Hamadaea flava: one gene and its partner. The protein of the gene in region 2 interacts with the protein of the main gene of each other region in a pairwise test. Links are inferred from orthologs where the notes say so. Each region holds a gene or a part of one and is shown on either strand. Other genes may lie near its edges. The genes, in order: HDA40_RS31820 and HDA40_RS29845.

Region 1 (9,297 bases), 390 kb from region 2 along the record:
ACAGCGCGGGAGCCCTCGACATGACCGAAGCACCGACCCAACGGCACACCGTCCTGCTCTACAGCGACGATCCGGCGGTCCGCGAGAGCATGCGCCAGGCCATCGGCGTACGCCCCGCCGCCGACTTGAGCATCGAGTTCGTCGACGCGTCCACGTACGCCGAGTGCGTCAAGCTGATCGACGACTACGAGATCGACCTGCTGGTGCTGGACGGGGAGGCGTCTCCCGGCGGCGGCATGGGCATCGCCCGGCAGCTGCACGACGAGGTCGCCGATACCCCGCCGACGGTGCTCGTCATCGCCCGCGCCGCCGACCGCTGGCTTGCCGCGTACGCCAAGGTGACCGCGACCTTGACCCACCCGCTCGACCCGGTGACCACCGGGCGTACCGTCGCCGACCTGCTTCGTCAGAAGGCTTCGGCGTCGGCCTGATCCCGTCACGACCCGCCGGCGCAGCCGGGTCGGCCCCTGCCTCGTCTGGAGGACCCGCCATGGGCGAACGCACCTGGCCCAGTCTGTTGTCCGCGTTGACTCGCGCCCAAGAGATCTCCACCGACGACGCGGCCTGGGCCATGGAGGAGATCATGGCCGGGTCGGCCACCTCGGCTCAGATCGCGGGCTTCGCGCTGCTGCTGCGGGCCAAGCGGGAGACGCCGGCTGAGCTGGCCGGGCTCGCCGCGACGATGCTGAGCATCGCGCCCGCCGTCCCGTTGTCGGCGGCGCAGCGCGCCGAGGCGGTCGACATCGTCGGCACCGGCGGCGACGGCGCGCACACGGTCAACATCTCCACCATGTCGGCGCTCGTCGTGGCCGGTGCCGGGGTGCCCGTCGTCAAGCACGGCAACCGGGCGGCGTCCTCTCTGTGCGGTGGGGCGGACCTGCTGGAGCACTTCGGCATCCCGCTGGACCTCGGCCCGGCCGACGTGCTGCGGTGCGTCGAGGAGGCGGGCATCGGCTTCTGCTTCGCCGGCCGGTTCCACCCGGGTCTGCGGCACGCCGGTCCGACCCGGCGGGAGCTGGGCGTACCGACCGCGTTCAACCTGCTCGGCCCGCTGACCAACCCGGCCCGCCCGCGCGCCGGGGCGGTCGGCGTGGCGGACAGCCGCCTGGCGCTGACCGTCGCGGGCGTCTTCCGCGATCGCGGTGATTCCGTGCTGGTGGTGCACGGCGAGGACGGCCTCGACGAGTTCACCACGGCGGCCCCGACCACCGTCCACGTCGTACGCGGTGGCGCGATCCACACGACGACGGTGGACGCGGTGGACCTCGGCCTGGCCCGCAGCGCTCCCGGCGACCTGCGCGGCGGCGACGCCCCGTTCAACGCGGCCGTGGCCCGGCGCCTCCTGGCCGGTGAGACCGGCCCCGTACGCGACGCCGTCCTGGTCAACTCGGCGGCGGCGCTGGTGGCCGTGGCCGGAGTGGACGCTCCCCCGTTCGCCGACCCCGACACCGACCTGCGGGTGGCGTTGCGGGCGGGCATCGAGCGGGCCGCCGCGGCCATCGACTCCGGTGCGGCGGCGAAGGTCCTGAACACCTGGGTCGCGGTGGCCAACACCCGCTGATCCGCTCGGCGGTTACATGATCAGGGTCAATTCCACGGTGCTATAGCAACGCGAAACTTCCCCTGATCATGAAGCCGGTCATGAAGCACCCCACGGCAGCGCACGAGAAGCGCCGCATAATGCGAAAGCGCCGCCCGGCTTGCCGGGCGGCGCTTTCAGATCAGTGCGTCAGTGCTCCGCGGTACGCCGAGTGCCGGTGTAGTACTCGAACAGCATCGCGCAGGCGGCGAAGATGACGCCGAGCATGCCGAGGGCGATGAGCCACACCATCCAGAAGACCATGCCGACTCCGGCGGTCGTGGCGAACGCCGCGATGCCGAACGGCCAGTAGCTGCCGGGTGAGAAGAAGCCGATCTCCCCCGCGCCCTCGGCGATCTCGGCGTCGTCCCGGTCCTCCGGGCGCAGGTCGATGCGCCGCGAGACGAACCAGAAGTATCCGCCGCACATCGCGCAGAGCAGCGTCGACATGATCAGGGCGGTGGTGCCGACCCAGTCGACGTGACCCAGCGAGTGGTTGGTCCACCACCCGTACACCGGTGCGCAGAGGGCCAGGAAGAGCGCTACGCCCCCGAAGATCCGCCATTCAGACTTCATCGTGCGTACTCCTTAGTTGCCCAGGTTCACGGGGACCTGCTGCGCGTCCTTCTTGAGGTCGAACGGCGTGGTCGTCGTGGCGTACGGAGCGGAACCGATCGCGGTCAGCGCCTGCGGCGTGGTCTGGCCGGCCTTCTTCGCGGCGAGGAACTTCTGGTAGTTCTCCGGCGAGACCGCGCGGACCTCGAAGTTCATCATCGAGTGGTAGGTGCCGCAGAGTTCCGCGCACCGCCCGACGTAGGAGCCTTCCTCGTCGATGGTCACCTCGAAGACGTTCCGCACGTTGCCCGGGAACACGTCGCGCTTGAAGAGCATCTCCGGCACCCAGAACGAGTGGATGACGTCCTTGCTCGTCTCCTCGATCCGGATCGTCTGGCCCGTCGGCACGACCAGCACCGGGATGTAGTCGCTGGCCCCGGTCGTCGTGGCGACCGTGGTCGCGTTGGTCTGGGTATCCGGCGCCGTCCGGTAGTTGAACTGCCAGTTCCACTTGAACGCGACGACCTCGACGGTCACGTCGGGGTTGGCCGAAAGCTTGTTCACGTTCGTCTGGATCACCGCGGTGTAGTAGAAGAGCACCGCGATCACGAGGAACGGAAGGACCGAGTAGAGCACCTCGATCGGCAGGTTGAACCGCGTCTGCGTGGGCAGTTCGGTGTCGCCCTTGCGCTTCCGGTAGACGATGATGCACCAGAAGATGAGGCCCCACACGAAGAAGCCGACGGCCAGCGCCGCGACCACCGACCAGATCCACATCTCGTACATCTGGTTGGCCTGCGGAGTCTTGCCGCCCTCAGGCCAGCCGAACCCGCCGAACGGCTTGCCGACGTCATAGGCGTCGCATCCGGTCAGGAATGCCAGAGTTCCCACGGCGAGTGCGCTCAGACCGAGCGCCCGTGACCGACCCTTTGCCACCTAGATCTGCCTCCCTTGCCGCCGCTCCGGGCGTTGACCGGCGGAGCGTCTGTCGACGCGTCGCACACTACTCGACCATGCGTCCCGTTTCGGTCTGGGGGTCGGCGTGTCTGGCTGGGGCAGTAGGTTGGAGCCATGTCTGAGCAGGCAAGGCAGGGCGCGTACTTCGATGCCGCGACGGCGTCTCCCCTGCATCCGGCCGCGCGTGAGGCGATGATCGCGTCGCTCGCGGACGGCTGGGCGGACCCGTCACGGCTCTACACGCAGGCCCGCCGGGCCCGCGGGCTGCTCGACGCGGCGCGCGGCGCGACCGCTGAAGTTCTAGGGGTACGCCCAGCGGAGCTGACCTTCACCGCCGGCGGGACGGCCGCAGCGCACCTCGCCGTCCTGGGTGGACTGGCCGGGCGGCGGCGGTCGGGGCGGGTCTTCGTGCATTCGGCGATCGAGCACTCGGCTGTTCTGCACGCCGGGGAGGACCACGTTTCCGCTGGTGGCACGGCTGTCTCCGTCCCCGTGGACGGGATGGGCCGGCTCGACGAGCAAGCCTGGCAGGCAGCGGTCGGCGCCGATGGTGTGGCGTTGGCCGCACTCATCGCCGCCAGTCATGAGGTCGGCACGCTGCAACCGGTCGATCGAGCTGCCGAAGTTTGCGCTGCTCACGGCGTACCGCTGCTGGTCGACGCGGCGGTGATCGCGGGCCGGATGCCGCTGCCGACCGGGTGGTCGATGCTGACCGCGAGTGCCCGCAAGTGGGGCGGACCACCCGGGGTCGGTGTGCTCGCCGTCCGCACCGGTACGCGGTTCGACCCGCCGCTGAGCGCGCACTGGTCGCAGCCGGAGCGGGCGGCCGGACACGGGCCGGGTGCGCCCGACCTTCCGGCGATCGTGGCGGCCGCCGCCGCGCTGCGAGCCGCGTGGAGCGAGGCGGCCGCGGAGTCGGCGCGGCTGAGCAAGCTGGTGGATCACATCCGCGATCGGGTCGCGGCGACGATTCCGGACGTCGAAGTGGTCGGCGATCCCGTCGACCGGGCGCCGCACCTGGTCACCTTCTCCTGTCTCTATGTCGACGGCGAGTCGTTGCTGCGCGAGCTGGACCGCCGGGGCTACGCCGTCTCCTCGGGCTCCTCGTGCACCTCCTCGACGCTGGAGCCGAGCCACGTCCTGGTCGCGATGGGCGCCCTGTCCCACGGCAACGTCCGCGTCTCCTTGCATCGGGACGTGACCGAGGAGCAGGTACGCCACTTTCTGGCCGAGCTGCCGGAGATCATCGCCCGGCTGCGCGAGGAGGCGGGGGTGACCGGCCTATGAGTACGCACGAGCTGGACTGCCTCGGCCAGCGCTGTCCCCTGCCGGTGATCGCGCTGGCCCGCCGGCTGCCGCAGGTCGCCGTCGGCGACGTGATCCGGGTGCTGGCCGACGATCCGGCCGCGGCGCTCGACATCCCGGCGTGGTGCCGGCTCCGAAGTCAGGAGTTCGTTGGGTCGCCAGCCGAATATGTCTACGACGTGCGGCGAAGCAGCTAGCCGAAGACTATTGGTTGACACCGATCTCTGGGAGCGCTTCCATAGACACGCCCGCCTCACCGCCCAGTGAGGCCGCCCCGGAGGTTCTGACATGTCCTCATCCCCGCAGAGTGCGTTCTCCACGCGTACCCGCCTGCTGTTGATCATGGGAGTGACCACCGCGCTGGCCGCGGTGTCCCTGATCGCCGGCCTGTCCACGGCCCGTGCCGCCGACCCGACGCTGCACCAGCTCGCGGCGGCCAAGGGCAAGTATTTCGGCTCCGCCACCGACAACCCGGAGCTGACCGACACCGCCTACACCGCCATTCTCGGCAGCGAGTTCGGCCAGATCACCCCGGGCAACTCGATGAAGTGGGACACCACCGAGCCGACCAGGAACACCTTCGCCTTCACCAAGGGCGACGCGGTCGTGAGCTTCGCCAAGAGCCACAACCAGATCGTCCGCGCGCACACCCTCGTCTGGCACAGCCAGCTGCCGAGCTGGGTCTCCAGCCTGGCCGCCACCGAGGTGCAGGCGGCGATGGAGAACCACATCACGCAGGTCGCCACTCACTACGCGGGTCAGGTGTACGCCTGGGACGTCGTCAACGAGCCGTTCAACGAGGACGGCACCTTCCGGACGAGCGTCTTCTACAACGCCATGGGCAGCGGATACATCGCGACCGCGCTACGCGCGGCCCGGGCGGCCGACCCGACGGCGAAGCTGTATATCAACGACTACAACACCGACGGCGCCGGCGCGAAGGCCGACGCGATGTACAACCTGGCCGTCTCGCTCAAGGCGCAGGGAGTGCCGCTCGACGGCATCGGCTTCCAGGGTCACCTGGCGATCCAGTACGGCTTCCCGACGAACATGCAGGCGAACCTCCAGCGCTTCGCCGACCTCGGGCTGGACGTCGCGATCACCGAGCTGGACGTCCGGATGATCCTGCCGCGGGACGCGACCAAGGACGCCACCCAGTCCACTTACTACACCAACGTCGTGAACGCGTGCGTGGCCGTCACCCGCTGCGTCGGCGTCACCATCTGGGACTACACCGACAAGTACTCCTGGGTCCCGTCGGTCTTCTCCGGCCAGGGCGCGGCCCTGCCGTGGGACGAGAACCTCGCCAAGAAACCGGCGTACACCGCGATCTATCAGGCGCTCGGCGGCATCGTGAGCACCACCTCGCCGTCGCCGTCCAGTCCCGCGCCGTCCACCCCGGCTCCGCAGAACGGCTGCAAGGTGGTCTACACGGCCAACCCGTGGACGGAGGGCAGCGGCGTCGGCGGCTTCACCGCGAGCATCACCATCACGAACACGTCGTCCACCGCGATCAACGGCTGGGCGCTGCGGTTCAGCCTGCCGTCCGGGCAGACGCTGACCCAGTCCGGCTGGAACGCCACGTACGCCGTGAGCGGCCAGGCCGTGACGGCGACGAACCTGTCCTACAACTCGACGATCGGGGCCAACGGGTCGACCAGCATCGGCTTCAACGGCCGCTGGACGGGCAGCTACACCAGCCCGACCGCGTTCACCCTGAACAACGTCACCTGCTCATAGCCTGGATGCAGATCAGGGATGTGCCTGCTTCCGCGGCTCCCGGAAGGCGGCACATCCCTGATCTGCACATGAAGAACTAGGCGGGGAGGAAGGGCCGGACCTCGTTGGCCGCCTCGTCCCCGTAGGACTCGGCGAGGCGCTTGGCGAACATGTCCGAGCGCACCTCGTACTCCTGGGTGCCGACGGTCTCCAGCACGAGCGTGGCGAGCAGCGCACCGACCTGGGCCGCGCGCTCGAGAGCGAGACCCCAGGAGAGGGCGGCGAAGAAGCCGGCCCGGAAGCCGTCGCCGACACCCGTCGGGTCGTACGCGTGGATCTCCCGGGCGACGGGAACGTGGATGCGCGTGATGTCGCGGCCGGTGATCTCCACACCGTTCTTGCCGAGCGTGGTCACCCGGATCTTCACCCGGTCGAGGATCTGCGCGTCGGTGAGCCCGCTCTTCTGCTCCAGCAGCGACTTCTCGTACTCGTTGGTCAGCAGGAACTCCGCGCCGTCGATCAGGTGCAGGACGTCCTCGCCCGGCATGCGGGCCAGCTGCTGGGACGGGTCGGCGGCGAACCGGTAGCCGCGCTCACGGCACTCCTGGGAGTGGCGCACCATCGCGGCGGGGTCGTTCGCGCCGACCACTACGAGGTCGATGCCGCCGAGCCGGTCGGCGACCGGGGCCAGCTCGATGTTGCGGGCCTCGCTCATGGCGCCCGCGTAGAACGAGGCGACCTGGCACAGGTCCTCGTCGGTGGTGCAGACGAACCGCGCGGTGTGCGCCACCTCGCTGATGTGGACCGAGCCGCAGTCGACGCCGTGCCGCTCCAGCCACGAGCGGTAGTCGGCGAAGTCCGCGCCGACCGCGCCGACCAGCGTGGGGCTCAGGCCGAGCTGCCCCATGCCGAAGGCGATGTTGGCCGCCACCCCGCCCCGCCGGACGACCAGGTCGTCGACCAGGAACGACAGCGAGACCTTGTCGAGCTGGTCGGCGATGAGCTGGTCGGCGAAGCGGCCCGGAAAGTGCATCAGGTGATCGGTGGCGATCGAGCCGGTGACGGCGATCTTCATTGGCTGCCCTCGATAGGTCGGCGAACGTTAACGGGCGGGGAACACCGCATGGCATGCCCAGCGCCGGGCCAGCCTACCGGGAACCGACAGCGAAGAGGGCCGCCACGTCGCCAAGACGACGTGGCGGCCCTCCGTCACCGCATGAGGTGAAGGTGAATCAGTGGAACGAGTCACCGCACGCGCACGAGCCCTGCGCGTTGGGGTTGTCGATGGTGAAGCCCTGGGCGTCGATCCGGTCGGCGAAGTCGATCGTGGCGCCCGAGAGGTACGGAGCGCTCATCCGGTCGACGACGACCTCGACGCCGTCGAAGTCGGCGATCACGTCGCCGTCGAGCTGACGCTCGTCGAAGAAGAGCTGGTAGCGCAGGCCGGAGCAGCCACCGGGCTGCACGGCGACGCGCAACCGCAGGTCGTCGCGACCCTCCTGCTCGAGCAGCGCCTTGACCTTGCCGGCGGCGACGTCGGTGAGGAGGATGCCGGTCGCGGCGGTCTCCTGCGACTGGGTGGTAGGACTGGTCACGAGTGCTCCCTGATCTGTTGCGATCGTCGTCTCAAAGCCAACGCTAGCTCGCCGGCGACGATTCCTGGTCGGCGACCCGGCCGTGGGGTGGTAAATCACGGCCGAAATCCTCAAGCGTCTCCGCCAGCACCGCCCGCTGCGTCGGGCAGGCCTGCTGCCAGCGCTCCCGGCCGGTGTCGGTGATGTGCACGAAGACGCCCCGGCGGTCGGTGGCGCACGACTGGCGCAGCACCAGACCTTCCCGCTCCAGCCGGTCGACCGCGCGGGACAGCGCGCTCTGGCTGAGGTGAACCTCGTCGGCAAGCTCCTGCATCCGGGCCGCTCCGGGGCACTCGCGCGCCTCCGCCAGCCGGTCGAGGATCTCGAACTCGCTCATCCCGAGTCCGTGCTTGTCGTGCAGGGCCTTGTCGAGCTGGCACGAGGTCGATGTGAACAGGCGTGCCAGGTCGCGCCACTGCCGGACATGCGGTGGCGCCTCCCGTTCCACGATCTCGAGGCTCACAAGGCCGAAGCCTAGCATGCGCCTGCACAACATGCGAGAGCATTTTATGTTTGCGCATTCAATGCGGATGCATGTACGTTACCCCGCATGATCGTCACCGAGTCATCGGCCAGCACCTCCGCAGAACGCAACAACAAGCGCGGCCGGCACGCAGGTGTGCCTGGTCCCGTTCCGGATACCCGCTGGACCCCGCAGCTCTGGGGCACGCTGCTGGTCCTCTGCACCGTCCTCTTCCTCGACGGCCTCGACGTCTCGATGGTCGGCGTCGCACTCCCCGCCATTCAGGCCGACCTTGGCCTGTCCACCGCGTCGTTGCAGTGGATCGTCAGCGGCTACGTCCTCGGTTACGGCGGCCTGCTGCTGCTCGGCGGGCGTACGGCGGATCTGCTCGGGCGACGGCGGGCGTTGCTCGTGGCGCTCGCGGTCTTCGCGGCGGCGTCCCTGCTCGGCGCGCTCGTCGACGACGGCGGGCTGCTCATCGCCACCCGGTTCATCAAGGGGCTGGCCGCCGCGTTCACCGCACCGGCCGGACTGTCCATCCTGACCACCACGTTCCCCGAAGGCCCGGTACGCAACCGAGCCCTCGGCATCTACACGGTCTTCGGCGCGAGCGGCTTCTCCTCTGGCCTGATCCTGGGCGGCCTGCTCACCGAGATCAACTGGCGGGCGACCTTCCTCCTGCCCGCTCCCCTCGCGCTCATCGCGCTGGCGGCCGGGATCAAGCTCATCCCCAAGAACAGCGAGCGCGCCGCCGGTGGACACGACATCCTCGGTGCCGTGACCTCGACGGCCGCCCTCCTCTTAACGGTGTTCACCGTGGTCAACGCACCGGCCGCGGGCTGGGGCTCGGTGCGTACGCTCGGCTCGTTCGCGGTGGCGGCCCTGCTGTTCGCCACGTTCATCGCCGTCGAGCGACGGATCAAGCACCCGCTGGTGCGGCTGGGCATCTTCCGCAACCGCACCCTCGTCCGGGCCAACGTCGCGGCGATCACCGTCGCCGGGGCGTACATCAGCTTCCAGTTCGTGCTCGGACTGTTCCTGCAGGCCGTCCTCGGCTGGTCGCCGTTGCAGATGGCGCTGGCCCT
Region 2 (9,268 bases):
GCCATGACCAGCCCGCGGACCTCGCCGACCGGCTCGTCGCGCACGGTTTCACGCCCGAGGTGCAGGAGACCGTGGTGATCGGCCGGGTCGCGCCCATCGCGGCCGCGCCGCTGCGCGAGATCCCAGGGGTACGCGTGCGCGAGGTGACCAGCCGCGCCGACTTCGACCGCATCGCGGTGATGGAGGAGGAGGTCTGGGGCGACGGGTCCCGGGACCACCTCGCCGAGTCCCTGGCCGGTGAGCTGGCCGCCGACCCCGACGGGCTGCTGGTCGTGGTGGCCGAGGCCGGGGATCGGGTGGTTTCGGCCGGCTGGACCAGGTACATCCCGGGAACGGAGTTCGCCACGCTGTGGGGCGGCTCCACCCTGGCCGAGTACCGGGGCCGGGGCGTCTACAAGGCGATCGTCGAGCACCGGGCGCGCCGGGCGGCCGAGCGCGGGTTCTCGTTGCTGCAGGTCGACTGCTCGCCGGACAGCCGCCCGATCCTGGAGCGGGTCGGCCTGATCCCGATCACCACCACGACGCCGTACATGTTCCGTCCTGACCTGGCCGCTGAATGACCCGACCTGGCCGGTGAATGACCCGACCTGGTTGCTGAATGACCCGACCTGGCAGGTGAATGAACCGTCAGGGCTGTGATGACGGCATTTCTGGTTCTGCCACCGGAAGGCCGTCGTCCACAACCGGATCCCGGCTCGCCCGGTACGCCCTACCGTCGCAGACATGGCTGCTGAGGAGACGAGGGTCGATCCGGCGCGCGTGAGCCGGTTGGCGTCGGCGACGCTGGACCTGTCCACCGCATTGGCGGATGCGTGGCGTACGCACGGCCCGCTGCTGACCCCGGCGACTCCTCGGACGGCGCCCCGCCGCGCCGCCGAGGAGGCCGCCGTCCGGGCGGATCTCGCCGTACGCCGCATCGCGGAGGTGATGGCGGCCGACGCCGACCGGCTGTGGCAGACCGCGTTCGCGTACGAGGAGGCCGACGACCGGGCCGCCTGGCGCATGGGCGCACCGGGGCGGCGGTCGTGAGGCCCCGGGAGGTGCGCGTCGCCGACCACTGGTACCTCGCCGACGACGGCTACGCCCAGGCGGCCGCGGCCTGGCGTGGGCTGGCCGCCGGTCCGCAGCCCCAACGCCGGGACTGGTCCGGCCAGGCGACCGGCGTGCTCAGCGAGTGGTCGGGCGCGACCGCCTCGACCTACGCCGCCCATCGGGCGCGGCTGGCCGGCGGAGTGGACGGCTGCACGCGCCTGGCGGCGCGCGTCGCCGCCGCCCTGGAGGTCTGCGCCGAGGCATCGGCGACCACCCGCTTCCGGCTGTCGGCGCACTTCTCCGTCGTGTGCGACGTCTTCCAGGCCCGGCCCTACGCCGACGGGACGGTCAGCCTGACGGTCAGCGATCCGGCCGGGGCGGGCGCGGCCCGAGCGGCCGTCGCCCAGGCCGTGCGGCTGCGCGGCGATCTGGAGCAGACGCTGGCCTTGCAGGCCAAGGAGATCACCGCGACGCTGCCCGAGTGGGAGGCGCTGGCGAAGACCTGGCGGACGGCCGAGCCGGCGACCTTCGCCGTGCCGACGGAGGTCGCCGCGACGCAGGTGCTGCGCAGCGGGGACACCGTCGTGATCAGCACCGGTTCGGGTGACGACCGAGTCGAGGTTCGCGTGGATCCGGCCACCGGCGAACAGGTCGTCACCGGGCAGAGCGGTCAGTGGCGGTTTCCCGGCGATCTCCGGCTCGTCCTGCGTACCGGGGGCGGCGACGACACCGTCACGGTCGCGCCCGGCACCTCGGTGCGGCTGACGCTGGTGGGCGGCGACGGCGACGACGAACTGCACGGCGGCGACGGACACGACGTGCTCTACGGGCTGGCCGGCACGGACTACCTCGCCGGTGGCGCGGGTGACGACCGGATCTTCGGCGGCGACGGCAACGACACGGCGTACGGGCTGGCCGGAGCGGACGCGATCGACGGCGGCGACGGCCGGGACTACCTCGACGGCGGTCACGGTGCCGACGTGCTGTCCGGCGACGACGGCGGTGACGTGCTCGTCGGCGGTCCCGGGGCCGATCGCGTCTCCGGTGGGGCCGGCGCCGACGTCGTCTACACCGGTGGCGGGGCCGACGTGGTCGACGGAGGTGCGGGCGACGACATCGCGTATCACGACAAGGACGCGGCTCTGACCAGCGTCGACCGGGAGGTGGCCGTGCAACTGGCCGAGATCCCGGCGCAGATCCAGGTGGAGGGTTCGCCGGAGTTCACCGCGCGGGTCCGGTCGGACCTGGAGTTCCTGGCGGCGTCGCCGACCGGTCAGCAGATGCTGGCCGCGCTGGATGCCGGGCTGACCGGACGCGACACCCTGACCATCCGGGAGTGGAGCGAGCACAACGCGGCCGCGTCGGCCGACGTCTCCCTCGATCGTGGGCATCAGCGCGCCATCGACTACAACCCCGGGTTCAGCACGTTCCTCGGCTCGACGCCGCCGGTCGCGGTGCTCTACCACGAGATGGCGCACCAATACGACTTCGTCAACGAAACCGTCCTGCCGGGACGCCACGACGATCCCGGCGATCCGGACCGGATTCCGTCCGGTTCGGGCGGAGTGGGCGTGCCGAACGCCGAACGGCAGGCCACCGGGCTGCCCGTCGACGACGATCGCGACCCGCGTACGCCGATCCGGGTGGATCCCCGGCATCCGCTGGTCTTCACCGAGAACGGGCTGCGTACCGAGCTGACCTGGCCGCAGCGGCGGCACTACGGCTGACCGGCGGCGCTACGGCTGACCGAAGGGTCGGCGGGCCGGTCAGGTGCCGGGTGACCGCCACATCGCCCGGACGGCGTCCCGTACGCATTCCTCCCGCAGTCGACCGCACGTGCACAAATGCTCGTCCGGTGATTTCCGGGTGTGATGACGGACCTGCCCGTCCTTCCGAGGCCGCCTCGTGGTTGTCTTTTCCGTAGGCACTGACTTCTCAGTGGGCACGGTCTCGGCGACGGGCAGGGGAGCCATTTGTGTGGACATGTGCGACACCTCCTGCATAGAGGACTCTACCGGCCCGCGATCATTACGAGGTGAGTTGTGTCACTCGGTCCCGGGAGCAGCTGGCTGAGCACGGCAAGCTACTAGCGGGTAACATCCGAATCCGGTGTCACATGGCAGCATGAACGAACGTTCGGGCTGTGGCATAACAGGAGGCGTCGAAGCACGATGAAGATCGTCGTACTCGTCAAGCAGGTGCCGGATTCCGGCGCGGACCGCACGCTGCGTACTGACGACAACACCGTCGACCGAGCGTCGGCGAACAACGTGATCAACGAGATGGACGAGTACGCCATCGAGGAGGCCCTGCGCATCCGCGAGGCGAACGCCGGCTCGGAGGTCACGCTGCTGACCATGGGTCCCGACCGGGCGACCGAGTCGATCCGCAAGGCGCTGTCGATGGGGCCGGACAAGGCGGTCCACGTTGTGGACGACGCCCTGCACGGGTCGGACGCGCTGGGCACCTCCGCCGTGCTCGCCGCCGCGCTGCGGCAGTTGGAGCCCGACCTCGTGATCTGCGGGGCGGAGGCCACCGACGCGCGCGGCCAGGTGCTCCCGCACATGCTGGCCGAGCGGCTCGGCGTGGCCGCCCTCACCGGCGCGCGCAAGCTGACCGTCGAGGGCTCGACGTTGACCGCCGAGCGGCAGACCGAGGAGGGCTACGAGGTCGTCCGGGCCGCTACGCCCGCGATCGTGAGCGTCTGGGACACCATCAACGAGCCGCGCTACCCGTCGTTCAAGGGGATCATGGAGGCCAAGAAGAAGCCGGTCTCCAGCCTTGCCCTCGGCGACCTGGGCATCGACGCGGCCTCCGTCGGCGCGGCCGGCGCGTACAGCGCGGTCGTGGAGCACAGCAAGCGCCCGGCGCGCGCGGGCGGCGTCAAGGTGACCGACAACGGGGACGGCGGCTCGCAGCTCGTCGAGTTCCTCGCCACCGAGAAGTTCGTGTGAGGTTCAAGTGTCTGACGTTCTGGTTGTAGTGGAGTCCGCCGGCGGCGCCGTCAAGAAGGTGACGCTGGAGATGCTGACCCTCGCCCGTGACCTGGGCACCCCGGTCGCGGTGGTGCTCGGCGGCGCGGGCACGGCCGAGCCGCTGCTCGCCAAGCTCGGCGAGTACGGCGCGCAGAAGGTCCTCGTGGCCGAGGACGCCGACCTCGACGGCTACCTGGTCGCCCCGAAGGCCGCCGTGCTGGCCGAGATCGTGAAGTCGGCCGAGCCGGCCGCCGTGCTGATCGGCTCGACCCAGGAGGGCAAGGAGATCGCCGCCCGCCTCGCGGTCAAGCTGGACAACGGCATCCTCACCGATGTGGTGGCGCTGGGCGCGGACGGTGTGGCGACGCAGGTCGTCTTCGCCGGTTCGACGATCGTCAAGTCCAAGGTCACGAAGGGCTTCCCGCTCGTGACCGTCCGCGGCAACTCGCTGACGCCGACCCCGGCGCCGGCCGAGCCCGCCGTGGAGAACGTCGCGGTCGCCGTGCCGGACAACGCCAAGCTGGCCACCGTTGTGGAGCGGGTCGCCGAGGCCAAGGGCGCCCGCCCGGAGCTGGCCGAGGCGTCGGTCGTCGTCTCCGGCGGCCGCGGCGTCGGCAGCGCGGAGAACTTCAAGCTGGTCGAGGAGCTGGCCGACCTGCTCGGCGGCGCGGTCGGCGCGTCCCGGGCGGCCGTCGACTCCGGCTTCTACCCGCACGCCTTCCAGGTGGGCCAGACCGGTAAGACGGTCTCTCCGCAGCTGTACATCGCGCTGGGCATCTCCGGCGCGATCCAGCACCGGGCCGGCATGCAGACCTCGAAGACGATCGTCGCGGTGAACAAGGACGCCGAGGCGCCGATCTTCGAGCTGGCCGACTACGGCGTGGTGGGCGACCTCTTCCAGGTCGTGCCCCAGGCCGCAGAAGAGATCCGTAAGCGCAAGTAGGGCCCGCTCCGGCAAGCATGCAGATCAGGGATATGCGCCCTTCCCGAGGCTCGGGACGGCTGCATATCCCTGATCTGCATGAAGGGGGCAGTGGCGGATAGGCTGAGGGGCGATGGCATACCTCGATCACGCGGCGACCACGCCCATGCTCGCCGAAGCGCTCGACGCCTATGTCGCAGCCGCTCGCGACGTGGGCAACGCGTCCTCTCTCCACGGGCCAGGCCGCTGTGCCCGCCGCAAGGTCGAGGAGTCCCGGGAACGGATCGCGGCGGCGCTCGACGCGCGCCCGTCCGAGGTGATCTTCACCGGCGGTGGGACGGAATCCGACAACCTCGCTATCAAGGGCATCTTCTGGGCACAACGGCCCACCGGTCGCTGCCGCGTCGTCGCTTCCTCGATCGAGCACCACGCCGTCCTGGACACGGTGAACTGGCTGGAGCAGCACGAGGGGGCCAAGGTCACCTGGCTGCCGGTCGACGCCGAGGGGCGGATCGACCCCGGCGTGCTCGACGAGGCGCTCGACGACGATGTCGCCTTGGTCACCGCGATGTGGGCGAACAACGAAGTCGGCACCGTCCAGCCGGTCGCCGAGCTGGCGGCGCTGGCGAGCGCGCGGGGCGTACCGCTGCACACGGACGCGATTCAGGCGGTGGGCCAGATCCCGGTCGGCTTCGCCGCGTCCGGGGCGGCCGCCCTGACCTTGACCGGGCACAAGCTCGGCGGCCCGACCGGGGTCGGCGCGCTGCTGCTCGGCCGCGACGTCCCCTGCACCCCGCTGCTGCACGGCGGCGGGCAGGAGCGGGACGTGCGCTCCGGCACGCTGGATGTTCCCGGCATCGTGGCGTTCGCCACGGCGGTGGAGATCGCGGTCGCGACGCAGGCCGCGACGGCTGCCCACTTGGCGAGCCTGCGGGACGAGCTGATCGCCAAGGTACGCGCCGCCGTCCCCGAAGCCGTCCTGAACGGCGACCCGGTGAACCGGCTGCCGGGCAATGCCCACTTCGCCTTCCCAGGCTGTGAGGGCGACGCCCTGCTGATGCTGCTGGACGCGCAGGGGATCGCCTGCTCGACCGGATCGGCGTGCTCGGCGGGGATCGCCCAGCCCTCGCACGTGCTCCTGGCGATGGGGTGCGATCCGGTGGTGGCCCGCTCGTCGCTGCGCTTCTCGCTCGGCCACACGTCCACCTCGGCCGAGATCGACGAGCTGGTGGCCGCCCTGCCCGCCGTCGTCGAGCGCGCCCGCCGAGCCGGGAAACTCCGCAAGGACCGCGCGTAACCTCGCCCTGCCGCGAGACTGCCAAGCCGCGAAACGCCGTCGAGCCCGGCCAAGTCAGGCCAAGGAGCCGCGAAACGCTGTCGAGCCCGGCCAAGTCAGGCCAAGGAGTCGGAAACTCCGCAAGGGCCGCGCGTAGTCCCCGGGTAAGCTCGTCGGGTGCGAGTTCTTGCGGCGATGTCCGGTGGTGTCGACTCGGCGGTCGCGGCCGCCCGAGCGGTGGCGGCCGGGCACGACGTGACCGGAGTGCATCTGGCTCTGTCGAAGAATCCGCAGAGCTACCGGACCGGTGCCCGGGGCTGCTGCTCGCGGGAGGACTCCCACGACGCGCGGCGGGCCGCCGACGTGATCGGCATCCCGTTCTACGTCTGGGACATGGCCGAGGAGTTCCACGCCGACGTCGTGGAGGACTTCCTGAGCGAGTACGCGGCTGGGCGTACGCCTAATCCGTGCCTGCGCTGCAACGAGAAGATCAAGTTCGCCGCCGTCCTGGACCGGGCGCTGGCCCTGGGCTTCGACGCCGTGGTGACCGGGCACTACGCCCGGCTGGGCGACGACGGCGTGTTGCGGCGGGCCGCCGACGCCGAGAAGGACCAGTCCTACGTGCTCGGCGTACTCACGCAGGAGCAGCTGGATCACGCGATCTTCCCGCTGGGCGACTCGCTGAAGTCCGACGTACGCGCCGAGGCGGCCGAGCAGGGGCTGTCGGTCGCCGGAAAGCCCGACTCGCACGACATCTGCTTCATCGCCGACGGCGACACCCGCAAGTTCCTCCAGGAGCGGCTGGGTGAGGCGCCCGGCGACATCGTCGACTCGACCACCGGCGAGGTCGTCGGCTCCCACGACGGCGCGTACGCCTTCACGGTGGGCCAGCGGAAGGGGCTGGCCCTGGGCCGTCCCGCGCCGGATGGCAAGCCGCGCTACGTCCTGAGCATCACGCCGGTCACGAACACCGTCACCGTCGGCCCGGCCGAGGCGCTCGACGTCACCGTCGTCACCGCCACGCGCCCGATCGTCCTGGCTCCGCTGGAGCCGAAGACGGAGGCTCAGGTGCAGCTCCGGGCGCACGGCGAGCCGATCGACGCCGTGGTCGAGATCGTCGACGGCGTCCTGACGGCCAGCCTGCGCCGGCCGGCCCGGGGGATCGCGCCCGGTCAGGCGATCGTCGTCTACCGGCCCGACGCCGCCGGGGACGCCGTCCTCGCCAGCGCGACCATCACGAGTGCCAACGCCACCGACACCAGCGCCACCGACCGCAGCGCCACCGACCGCAGCGCCACCGACCGCAGCGCCACCGACCGCAGCGCGACCGACCGCAGCGCGACCGCCATGAGCACAGGCACCACGGCGGTCACCGCCGCCGCGGCCGTGGCGAGCGCCGCATGATCGAGCTGCCGCGCGGAAGCGCCACCGGAATCGGGTCGCTGCCCGGATCGGACCTGGTCGAGGCGGTCAAGTACAGCCTGGGCGAGCTGCCGGTGGCGTACCTGCCGGAGCTGCCGAATCGAGGTCCGGGCGCGGAGCTGATCGGGCGGGGCGCCGGGCTGCTCGTCGGTCTGCCGGTCGAGCTCTACACAGGACGGTGGCGGATCGCCTCCCGGGGCGGTCGTGACCTTCGGCGTACCCATGATCTCCTCGAACGAGACCTGGACCAGCTGACCGAGCAGGCGGACGGCTTCGCGGGACCGCTGAAGGTGCAGGCCGCGGGCCCGTGGACGCTGGCCGCGAGCATCGAGCTGGCGCTCGGGCAGGCGGTGCTGTCCGACCACGGCGCCGCACGCGACCTGAGCGAGTCGCTGGCGGAGGGGCTGCGCCTGCATGTGGCGGACATGCGTCGCCGCGTGCCGGGGGCGCAGGTGATTCTGCAGCTCGACGAGCCGTCGCTGCCCGCGGTCCTGGCCGGGCAGGTGCGCACCGCCAGTGGGCTGCACACCTATCGATCCGTCGCCGAGTCGGTCGCGCGCGAGGCGCTGACCCGCGTGATCGAGGCCGCCGACGCGCCGGTCGTGCTCCACTGCTGCGCGCCCGACGCGCCGCTCGCGCTGTTCCGCCAAGCCGGGGCGGCCGGCGTCGCGCTCGATCTCGACCAGGTGAAACAGCTCGATCCGGTGGGCGAACTGATCGACGCCGGGCTCACGCTCTTCGCGGGCGCGGCGGCCACGCGGGGCACTCGCGCGCCGTCGTCGGCTGCCGTCGCGGATAAGGTACGCACAACGTGGCGCACCCTCGGGTTCAGTGAGTCCCAGCTTCCCGAGCAGGTCGTGGTGACACCCGCCTGCGGCCTCGCCGGAGCGACACCCGCCTATGCGCGTGAGGTCCTGGCCGCGTGCCGGGAGGCTGGGCGGCGGCTCGCCGAGGTCTGAGCCGGACCGTGAACTGTCGTACCCAGCGGCTAGATTCCTCGTGTGAGCGAGAAGGACTTTGACTCCGCCCGGTCGCGGATCGCCGAGCTGACCAGCGAAATCGAGACACACCAGCAGCGTTACTACGAGCTGGACGCGCCGACCGTCTCCGACGCGGAATACGACGGTCTGCTGCGTGAGCTGGAGGGCCTGGAGCAGGACTTCCCGGAGCTGCGGTCGCTCGATTCGCCGACCCAGCGCGTCGGCGGGCAGGCCGCGGCCGGGTTCGCCACCGTCCAGCACGCGGCGCGGATGCTCAGCCTCGACAACGCCTTCTCCGACGAGGAGCTGACGGCCTGGGCCGATCGCGTGGTGCGCGACGCCGGCGGGCAGGTCGCGTTCCTGTGCGAGCTGAAGATCGACGGGCTCGCCATCAACCTGACCTATCGCAACGGCCGGCTGGTCCGGGCGGCGACCCGGGGCGACGGGCGGACCGGCGAGGACGTCACCGCCAACGTGCGTGCGCTGAAGGACATCCCCAAGACGCTCAAGGGGGACGACGTCCCCGCGCTCGTCGAGGTCCGGGGCGAGATCTTCTTCCCGACCTCCGGCTTCGCCGACCTCAACGCCAGCCTGGTCGCGGCCGGTCAGCGTCCGTTCGCGAATCCGCGCAACGCCGCCTCCGGCTCGCTGCGCCAGAAGG

The links.
Region 1: the proteins of HDA40_RS29845 (region 2) and HDA40_RS31820 interact in binary tests that used the Escherichia coli proteins (3 or more experiments, as listed by UniProt). The link is inferred for Hamadaea flava from one-to-one orthologs.

Annotation. Positions count from the first base shown.
Region 1 is NZ_JAMZDZ010000001.1:6,767,692-6,776,988, reverse strand. Bases 3,034-5,983 are described here. They hold HDA40_RS31820 (sulfurtransferase TusA family protein), read left to right. Parts: upstream 3,034-4,374; coding sequence 4,375-4,593; downstream 4,594-5,983. Other genes in these bases: HDA40_RS31815 (glycoside hydrolase family 10 protein), read left to right, coding at 4,685-5,983; HDA40_RS31825 (cysteine desulfurase family protein), read left to right, coding at 3,206-4,378; ctaC (aa3-type cytochrome oxidase subunit II), read right to left, coding at 3,034-3,070. Also shown: HDA40_RS31845 (response regulator), read left to right, coding at 21-431; trpD (anthranilate phosphoribosyltransferase), read left to right, coding at 491-1,561; HDA40_RS31835 (cytochrome c oxidase subunit 4), read right to left, coding at 1,730-2,155; more of ctaC, read right to left, coding at 2,168-3,033; more of HDA40_RS31815, read left to right, coding at 5,984-6,136; HDA40_RS31810 (carbohydrate kinase family protein), read right to left, coding at 6,213-7,190; iron-sulfur cluster insertion protein ErpA, read right to left, coding at 7,348-7,710; HDA40_RS31800 (MarR family winged helix-turn-helix transcriptional regulator), read right to left, coding at 7,754-8,212; HDA40_RS31795 (MFS transporter), read left to right, coding at 8,300-9,297. UniProt on the Escherichia coli protein: Sulfur carrier protein involved in sulfur trafficking in the cell. Part of a sulfur-relay system required for 2-thiolation during synthesis of 2-thiouridine of the modified wobble base 5-methylaminomethyl-2-thiouridine (mnm(5)s(2)U) in tRNA.
Region 2 is NZ_JAMZDZ010000001.1:6,372,389-6,381,656, forward strand. What follows is about bases 4,224-7,144. They hold HDA40_RS29845 (cysteine desulfurase family protein), read left to right. Parts: upstream 4,224-5,062; coding sequence 5,063-6,226; downstream 6,227-7,144. Other genes in these bases: HDA40_RS29840 (electron transfer flavoprotein subunit alpha/FixB family protein), read left to right, coding at 4,224-4,950; mnmA (tRNA 2-thiouridine(34) synthase MnmA), read left to right, coding at 6,383-7,144. Outside these bases: HDA40_RS29815 (GNAT family N-acetyltransferase), read left to right, coding at 1-560; HDA40_RS29820 (hypothetical protein), read left to right, coding at 724-1,029; HDA40_RS41715 (M91 family zinc metallopeptidase), read left to right, coding at 1,026-2,759; HDA40_RS29835 (electron transfer flavoprotein subunit beta/FixA family protein), read left to right, coding at 3,204-3,986; more of HDA40_RS29840, read left to right, coding at 3,994-4,223; more of mnmA, read left to right, coding at 7,145-7,609; HDA40_RS29855 (uroporphyrinogen decarboxylase/cobalamine-independent methonine synthase family protein), read left to right, coding at 7,606-8,586; NAD-dependent DNA ligase LigA, read left to right, coding at 8,629-9,268. UniProt on the Escherichia coli protein: Master enzyme that delivers sulfur to a number of partners involved in Fe-S cluster assembly, tRNA modification or cofactor biosynthesis. Catalyzes the removal of elemental sulfur from cysteine to produce alanine.